4 regions of the Bilifractor sp. HCP3S3_D3 genome follow, and region 2 is predicted to be linked to each of the others. Evidence: predicted binding sites of a transcription regulator. Region 2 holds the regulator's gene; each other region holds the start of a gene.
The links. The regulator Rex, encoded in region 2, represses fermentation and respiration genes when NADH is low (regulators of the CRP and FNR family bind a similar motif). The targets are predictions, from matches to a motif close to ATTGTTAANTANTTAACAAT.

Region 1 (2,208 bases), on a different contig from region 2:
TTTATTCCTTATTGCAGTTCTTTTCCAAGTGCATCTGCAGCCAGGATTGCGTCATAAAGCTGCTCCGCTGTAACATCCGCAACCATGTTGTGAATGGATTCCCCTTCAACGCAAGCCAGCTCTGCAATCTTTCTGACCTGTTCATCCGTAGTTACACCGAGCTCTGCAAGCGTAACCGGAAGCCCCGTCTCACGGCAGAAGTTCTGCACTTCATCGAACTCTTCACGGGGAGCGCCCTCAAGCTGCAGCTGAACCAGAGTACCGAATGCAACACATAATCCATGCTGCGCCGGATGATTCTCGAGACCTGTGTACCCATTGTAGAAGGAATGCGCAGCTGCCAGCCCGGCATTGTCCGCACCAACTCCTGAGAGATAGGTATTTGCCTCAATGATCGCATCCAGTGCGGGTGTTACCACATGATTCTCACACGCGCGAATTGCTGCTGCGCTGTAGTCACGCAGTGTCTTGTAGCAAAGCTCACAGAGCGCCATGGCAGAACGGGTAATTCCACCATTTTCAAGGCTCGGCGCATCGGTACGAACGCAGGCTCTTCCCTCGAAATATGTACCGAGCGCATCACCAATGCCCGCAATCAGAAAACGGGTCGGCGCGTTTGCGATAACCGCACTGTCGACAATTACGGCATCCGGGTTTTTCGGATAGAAGAGATAGCTGTTAAACGAATGATCATCGTTGTAAATAACAGAAAGTCCTGTGCAGGGAGCATCTGTCGCGCAGACAGTGGGGCAGGAGACGTCATGGATCTTCTCATAATATGCGGTTGCCTTGGCGGTATCAATTGCCGATCCTCCGCCTACACCGACTACCGTATCGATGCCTTCCTCACGGACAATCTTCCGCATCTTTTCAATCTCACCGATACTGGAGATACCGCTGAATACTTCATAATGACGGACGTTATCTGTTCCCTCAAAACTCTTCTCGATTTTATCATGACAATTCTTATATCCGCTGTGTGAACAGATAAAAAGCCATTTTGATCCGAGATCCTGCAGCTGATCATAGAAATGAAGCAGCGAATCCTTTCCCTGAACATACTTTAGCGGTGCTCTCATTAAACGTAATCTAGCCATAGTATCCTCCTTTATGGAATCTGTCTTGTATAATTCTCTGAGACCGTTCCGGAATCCTCTGTGATTCCGATGTTCTGTCCTAACCCCGGCCTGAAAAGTCCTACTATCCGCCTTCATCCAACCGGGATTACAATTCCATATTATGTCATTTTGTTAAATTGTTATCAACGAAGAATACGAGAAAGATGCGTCAAATATTGCAGACAACCAACGCAGGGCTGCGGCATTGTGCGACGTTGACAACCCTTCGGCTGCCCCTTATAATTGTAGAAATTAACAAGAGAGTCGGCAATATCGTATCACCGGATGACAGGATATTCTGTTTCACCTGACATCCGTCTTAATACGGGAAAGAAAGGACAGGATCCATGGATTTTTTACACAAACTGGAACGAAAAATCGGAAAGTATGCAATCCATCATCTGACCATTTACATCATTATGACCTATGTAGCAGGATATATTCTCTACTTCATGGCACTCATGAATCCGGAATATGGAACGGTCTTTAACTATCTGACGCTTTCACCATCTCTTATTCTGAAGGGGCAGGTGTGGCGTCTCGTATCCTGGTGGCTGATTCCCCCGTCATCTCTGAATATCTGGACCATCATCATGCTGATCTGTTACTATCAGCTCGGAACGCTCCTGGAGCGGACCTGGGGCGATTTTCTCTATGACGTATACATTTTCTTCGGTCTGATCATGACCGTCATCGGCGCATTCGTCCTGTACGCCATCACCGGTGTGGATTATGGAATGATGTTCTCCACGTACTATGTCAGTCTGTCCATCTTCCTCGGATTCGCCCTGACCTTTCCCGATCAGAAGATGCTGTTTATGTTCATCATACCGATCCGGATCAAATACCTGGCCATCGTTGACATCATTTATCTGATCTATGACGTCATCAGTTCCCCCGCGTCAATGCGTCTTCCGAGGATCATCATGATTGTCTGCTCACTCGCCAGCACGATTATTTTCTTCTTCCTCACACATGGAACGCAGGGCATGAGCAGAAGCCAGCGGCAGACGCGGAGAAATTTCCGCCGCTACATGAACGGCTACAACACCGGCCGGAACAGTTCTCCCTATAATAGCGGGCAGAACAG
Region 2 (2,208 bases):
CAGAACGACCCGTGTCTTCTGGCCGCCGGAGAGGGAGCGCAGACGGCGGTCAAAATCTTTTTCCTCAAATCCGAGTCCCTTCAGGACGCCTGTGATCTCGCTCTCCGCCGCATATCCGTTCTGGAGCTCAAACTCATGCATCAGCTCTGTATAGCGGTTCATCAGCGAAACGGCCTCTTCGCCCGTGACCGTGTCCATCCGGCGCTCCATTTCCCGCAGACGCTGCTCCATATCGAGGATATCCTGCTTTGCCTTCCGGACCTCCTGATAGATCGTCTCATCGGATTCCATGTCCTGGTACTGTGCCAGATATCCCATGGTCTTGCCGTGTGTGACGGTGACTTCTCCGGTATCCGGGCTGAGAGCTCCGGTAATGATCCGGAGGAGCGTCGATTTGCCCGCTCCGTTCACGCCGATCAGAGCGGCCTTGTCCCTTTCTTCAATATGAAAGGAAATATCCTTCAGGATTTCCTCTGATCCAAATGTCTTGCTGATATTCTGACAGGAGAGAATCATATCTGTCCACCTCACACATTCGTAGCTTTTCCTGTTTGCGTCCCGCCGCTTCTCTGGCGGAGCATTTACCTTCCAATTATACCGAAAAAAAACAACAAAGCAAGGGCACCGGGAAAAAGAGAAATACTTTGACAAAAATTAGACAATTACATATAATGGTAGTAGCTTCAAGGAGGTTTTCTTATTATGAGTCAGAAAGAAATTTCGAAAGCCGTTATCAAGAGGCTGCCCCGTTATTACCGGTATCTCGGTGAACTTCAGGAGGCCGGCGTTGAGCGGATTTCTTCCGGTGAACTCAGTCAGCAGATGAAGGTGACCGCCTCTCAGATCCGGCAGGATCTGAATAATTTCGGCGGTTTCGGGCAGCAGGGCTACGGTTATAATGTGCAGTATCTTCGAGAGGAGATCGCCAAAATTCTCGGACTGGACCGCATACACAATATTATCATTATCGGTGTCGGACATCTGGGACAGGCTCTCGCGAATTATACGAACTTTGAGAAGAACAGTTTCCGTATCATCGGACTTTTCGACAATAATCCCGAATTAAAGGGCAAGGTCATCCGGGGTGTTCCAATCCGTATGACGGACGAGATTCCATCCTTTCTCCGGGAGAATGATGTCGAAATCGCGACGCTGACTCTCCCAAAGGAATACGCCATTGAGGTAAGCAAGATGCTGATCGAAAACGGCATTCACGCCATCTGGAATTTTGCGCACACCGATCTGAACCTTGTGGTACCGAAGAATGTGGCTGTTCAGAATGTTCATCTGTCCGAAAGTCTGATGCGGCTGTCCTACAACCTCAAGACACTCGAAGAGAAGTAGACACCTGCCGATACAAGACGATATAAGAGCCCCTCGCGTAGATGGGGGCTCTTTTTGGAACGGAAAAGAAAATTGTTATCGGATCTCATCAATTGGAGCAGAGAAGAGAACGTTTATCGGATCTCATGAATTGGAGCAGTGAAGAGAACGTTTATCGGATCTCATGAATTGCGCTGTTCTTCAGCAGAAAGGGAGGATACAGAATGAAACTGATCTTGAGTGCAAGGCAGCATCAGGACGCGGATCGAAGCGCTGTCGCGGCTGGAATGCCTTCCATGGTCCTCATGGAGCGGGCGGCACTTGCCTGTGCATCAGAAATTGAAAAACGGCAGTATGACATGGATCGGATCCTCGTCGTCTGCGGAACGGGAAACAATGGCGGAGACGGAGTCGCTGTGGCCCGCGTTCTCTGCGAGGAAGGATACAGCTGCACGGTTTTTCTTGCCGGACCGGAGGAAAAATTCAGTGACCAGCTGAAACAGCAGCTTCATATCATCGAGGGTTTTCCGATCCCGGTCATCCGCGCCCGCAGCACACCGGGCGCGGAACTGGAGGATTTCCATCCGGAGGATTATTCTCTTATTATAGACGCTCTTTTCGGGATCGGGCTGAAACGGGACATCACCGGAATATATGCCGAACTTATTGACCGAATCAATCATTCCGAGCTTCCTGTCGCCGCTGTCGATATGCCGTCCGGTGTCAACACCGACTCCGGCGTGATCATGGGGACAGCTGTCCGTGCGGATCTCACTGTCACGTTCACAACCGGAAAGGCAGGTCTCTACATCTATCCAGGAGCAGCCTGTGCCGGGAAGGTCAAAGTGAAGCAGATCGGAATTCCGCTTACCAGAGAAATCACGA
Region 3 (2,208 bases), on a different contig from region 2:
TGCTTCAGCAAAGCAAGTTCACGGCTGAGTGAACTTCGGTTCGCGCACAGATACTCCGCCATTTCCTCGCGGTTCAGCGGGATTTCGATGTAGCGGGTGTTCTGCTTTTCTGCCTGCAGCGACAGATAGCTTAGGATCTTGCTCCTCAGGTCCGGCTTGGATACGATCTCTATTTTTTCTATCAGCTGCATATTTTTCTGCCCGAGAAGATCATACAGATTGTCCGCAAGGTTCACATGAAAGACGCACTGATTGCTGCAGGGATGAAGGATGCGGTTCAGGGACAGGAAAATCACACGGGTATCTTCCGCCGCACAGAAGGTGACCCTCGAGGCAGTCTGCTTCATGATGTTGAAGGTTTCTCCGAAAAGTTCCCCTTTTCTCATATAAATGATGAAAATTTTATTTCCCCGGACATCCTCCCGGATCATATCCACCCTTCCGGACAAAACAATGCCGATAAACTTCACATTTTCCTCTTCCATAATTATATGCGATCCCTTTTTAAAACCGGAAATATGACTGTCCAGATGACCGGCCAGCGCTCCGATCTTCCCGGAATCGAGTCCCGCGAAAAGAGGTATCTCTGCCTCGCATATCTCTGCGATTTCTTCTTCTTTTAACCGCATGCTGTTCCTCCGTATCCATTGACTGTCCGGCGGATCAGGCCAGACGTAACCTTAAGCAAAATTATAGGACGCAGGCTCTCTTTTCGCAACCGGTCTGCGTTTACAAAGAATTGGTCATTTTTTTCGCAACCGGTCTGCGTTTACAAAGAATTGATCATTAACGTTGCATGTGCAACCAGATGAATCTGCGGGAGTGATATAATTGGAATGATGAGTCAGATACGCATTGTTAAATTTTTAACTATAATGAAATCGGTATTCTTTTTTCATAGTATTTGTTATATTTAACAGTGTGGAAGTAGATGTCCTGTATATATACGAGGAGGTATTTACATGGGATACACGCTAGATGGAGCCGGATTCTCTCGGGTGGTGAAGAATCTCGGCAAAAATTATCGAATCTTTGCGCCTGTCCGTAAGGTCGGGGAGGGAAGATTCACGGATACGGATGTCATCCGCTATGAGTTTATTACGGATGCGTCGGAAATCGAGCTTCAGAAGAAGTCGGACTACTCTTTCAAGGAGATCCTGACGCCGCTGTCTGAGACGCTCTTCTTCTTCACGGAGAATGTTGTGAAGGAAGCGGATCGTGACACCCGGGATGTGATTGTTTTTCTTCGCAGCTATGATATTCACGCGGTAAAACGACTGGATCAGATCTATCTTGGCAATGGACCGAAGGATTATTTCTATGAGAACATCCGCGATCATGTAAAGTTTGCGCTGATCGCCGGTGATGAGGCGGATGATCCGGACGGATTTTCGGTCAGCATGGGAACAAACCGGGTGACAGAGGGATATCTGTTCTCCGTAGAGCAGACGCCGGATGGATTCTGCTGTGATGTACCGGACACTTCCCTGAAGGCTGTTTTTGAAGAGGCTGGCGGTGTGAAGGCCGAGATAACGCCCTCCTATCCCGTTGAGAACCGGACCAGGGTGGAAATCCCCGATGAAATTCCGAACAGTATCTACAAGGATCCGATCTGGGATGAATACACGGCGAGGTGTATCGGCTGTGGCCGTTGTACCCTTGTATGTCCTACATGCACCTGCTTCACCATGCAGGACATCTACTATACCGACAACGGGAAGGTTGGCGAGAGACGCCGTGTAAATGCGTCCTGCATGATTGACGGCTATACGAACGTAGCCGGCGGCGGTCAGTACAGAAGAACGCAGGGAGAACGGATGCGGTTTAAGGTGCTTCACAAAATCTATGACTTCCGGAAACGCTTCGGCTATGATATGTGCGTCGGCTGCGGCCGCTGTGATGCTGTTTGTCCGGAGTACATCTCCTTCTCCAAAATCATCAATAAGGTGAATCAGAGAGTGAATGAACTCGCTGCGGAATCTGCGGATGCAGCGGGAAAGGAGGCAGGTGCAAATGGCAGCAAATGAAAAAAATCCATACATTCCCTTCACGTCTGAAATTCTGGATGTAATCCGGCACACAAAAAAGGAATATACCTTCCGTCTCAGCTATTCGGGAGAGGTAAAGCCCGGTCAGTTTTTTGAGGTATCTGTTCCGAAGTTCGGAGAGGCACCGATTTCTGTCAGCGGCATCGGTAAGGATTATATC
Region 4 (2,208 bases), on a different contig from region 2:
GATGTATGTGGATTCCTTTGTAGATATGGCAGAGGCAGGCAAAATTAACGGATCAAAGAAGAACATTGACCGGGGGCTTCAGGTATACGCTTTCGGCGCCGGTACCAGAAGAATGTACGATTATCTGGACGGAAATCCGGAATGTATGGCTGCCTCTGTCGGATATGTCAACGACATCGATACCATCGGCGCGATTGACAATTTTATCTCTATTAATAACGCTGTGGACATTGATCTTTACGGACAGGTTAACGCCGAGAGCGCAGGGATCAAGAATATTTCGGGAGCCGGCGGACAGCTTGACTTTGTACTCGGAGCGTATAAATCCAGGGGCGGCAAGAGCTTTATCTGCCTGTCGTCCGCGTACAAGGACAAAAAGACCGGGGAGATCAAGAGCCGGATCCGTCCGACGCTGACCCCGGGAAGCGTGGTTACAGATACCCGCGCGAACACGATGTATATCGTGACCGAATATGGAAAGGTCTGCCTGAAGGGGCTCTCCATGTGGCAGAGAGCGGAACAGCTGATCAATATCGCACATCCGAAGGTACGGGATGAACTGATCCGTGAGGCGGAGAAAATGAACATCTGGAGACGGTCCAATAAGAGATGACATGCGGCGGCGATGTCAAGGAAAAAACTATACAAGATTGCAATCCAAATTTAGTAAGTTTTTTCCGAAATAAAGATTGATAAATATTTGACAAAAAGGCGGAATAGGGGTATTATGATTACATCGTTAAGAAATAAACGAGCATTGTTCCGGCGGTCTGGATCAGAAGACGCGGTACAGCGTTCCGGCTTTTTCCTGACGGTGATTCATGAGGAAATACATATTTCACGTACTAAATATTTATTTTTTAAGGAGGCTTTAATATGGCTGAGAAAATTGTTATTGCTGGCGCCTGCCGTACTGCGATCGGTAAGATGGGTGGAGAACTTAGCACAGTTCCGGTTGCTGATCTCGGAACAATTGTTATCAAAGAGGCTCTGAAGCGCTCCGGAGTACCGGCGGATAAGGTAGACATGGTATACATGGGATGTGTACTTCAGGCAGGACAGGGACAGAACGTTGCCCGTCAGGCTTCCGTAAATGCAGGAATTCCGGTTGAAGTTCCGGCAATGACTCTGAATATTCTCTGCGGTTCCGGACTTGCGGCTGTGAACATGGCAGCAGACATGATCCGTGCTGGAGAGGCAGAAATCGTTGTTGCAGGCGGCATGGAGAGCATGTCCAAGGCTCCGTACCTTCTGCAGAACGGACGTTATGGATATAGAATGGGCGATGGAGCACTGATTGATTCCATGACGCATGACGCTCTTACCGATGCGTTCAACAATTATCATATGGGAATCACAGCTGAGAATGTTGCCGAGAAATACGGCCTGACCAGAGAAGAGCTCGACGAGTTCTCCGCAAAATCTCAGCAGAAGGCCTGCAAGGCAATTGAAGAGGGCAAGTTCAAGGATGAGATCGTTCCGGTAGAGGTGAAGGGACGTAAGGGCAAGGTTACCATCGTTGATACCGATGAGGGACCGCGTCCGGGAACAACAGCAGAAGGACTTGCAAAGCTTCGCCCCGCTTTCAAGAAGGACGGAATTGTAACCGCGGGTAATGCTTCCGGAATCAATGACGGTGCGGCAGCAGTTGTAGTAATGACAGAATCCAAGGCAAAAGAGCTCGGTGTAAAGCCGATGGCTTCCTGGATCGCAGGCGCGCTCGGCGGTGTTGATCCGGCTATCATGGGCGTGGGACCGATCGTAGCTACCAGAAATCTGCTGAAGAAGACCGGAATGACCGTTGCGGACTTCGATCTGTACGAGGCAAATGAGGCATTTGCTACACAGTCTCTCGCAGTTGCCAAGGAACTCGGATTTGATCCGGAGAAGCTGAATGTAAACGGAGGAGCAATCGCTCTTGGACATCCGGTAGGATGCTCCGGAACAAGAATCCTTGTTACTCTGCTCTATGAGATGCAGAAGAGAAAAGCGAACAAAGGTCTTGCAACTCTTTGCATCGGCGGCGGCATGGGCTGCGCTACCGCGGTAGAGAGATACGAGGAGTAAACGGAAACTTATCAGGAGCTGAAACGGAGCTGTTTTTCCCTGCACAGGGAGAGCCGTTTCCGGCTCCTGAATCATATTGGATAAGAAAGGGTTTCTATCATGGCATATGTTACATATGAAACCGAAGGCGCGGTAGCAATT

Region 1: the regulator Rex is predicted to act here: its motif matches at 1,247-1,266, upstream of ACTNDI_RS01405 (glycerol dehydrogenase).
Region 3: the regulator Rex is predicted to act here: its motif matches at 855-874, upstream of asrA (anaerobic sulfite reductase subunit AsrA).
Region 4: the regulator Rex is predicted to act here: its motif matches at 689-708, upstream of ACTNDI_RS02480 (acetyl-CoA C-acetyltransferase).

Annotation. Positions count from the first base shown of each region.
Region 1 covers NZ_JBQHWP010000002.1:49,882-52,089, reverse strand. The annotation lists gene ACTNDI_RS01405 (glycerol dehydrogenase) at 9-1,097, opposite strand; gene ACTNDI_RS01400 (hypothetical protein) at 1,466-2,208, shown strand, end outside.
Region 2 covers NZ_JBQHWP010000008.1:113,327-115,534, forward strand. The annotation lists gene ACTNDI_RS06620 (ABC-F family ATP-binding cassette domain-containing protein) at 1-516, opposite strand, end outside; gene ACTNDI_RS06625 (redox-sensing transcriptional repressor Rex) at 703-1,344, shown strand; gene ACTNDI_RS06630 (NAD(P)H-hydrate dehydratase) at 1,548-2,208, shown strand, end outside.
Region 3 covers NZ_JBQHWP010000009.1:32,309-34,516, reverse strand. The annotation lists gene ACTNDI_RS06895 (Crp/Fnr family transcriptional regulator) at 1-629, opposite strand, end outside; gene asrA (anaerobic sulfite reductase subunit AsrA) at 963-2,027, shown strand; gene asrB (anaerobic sulfite reductase subunit AsrB) at 2,014-2,208, shown strand, end outside.
Region 4 covers NZ_JBQHWP010000003.1:36,680-38,887, reverse strand. The annotation lists gene ACTNDI_RS02485 (butyryl-CoA:acetate CoA-transferase) at 1-613, shown strand, start outside; gene ACTNDI_RS02480 (acetyl-CoA C-acetyltransferase) at 877-2,067, shown strand; gene ACTNDI_RS02475 (enoyl-CoA hydratase-related protein) at 2,167-2,208, shown strand, end outside.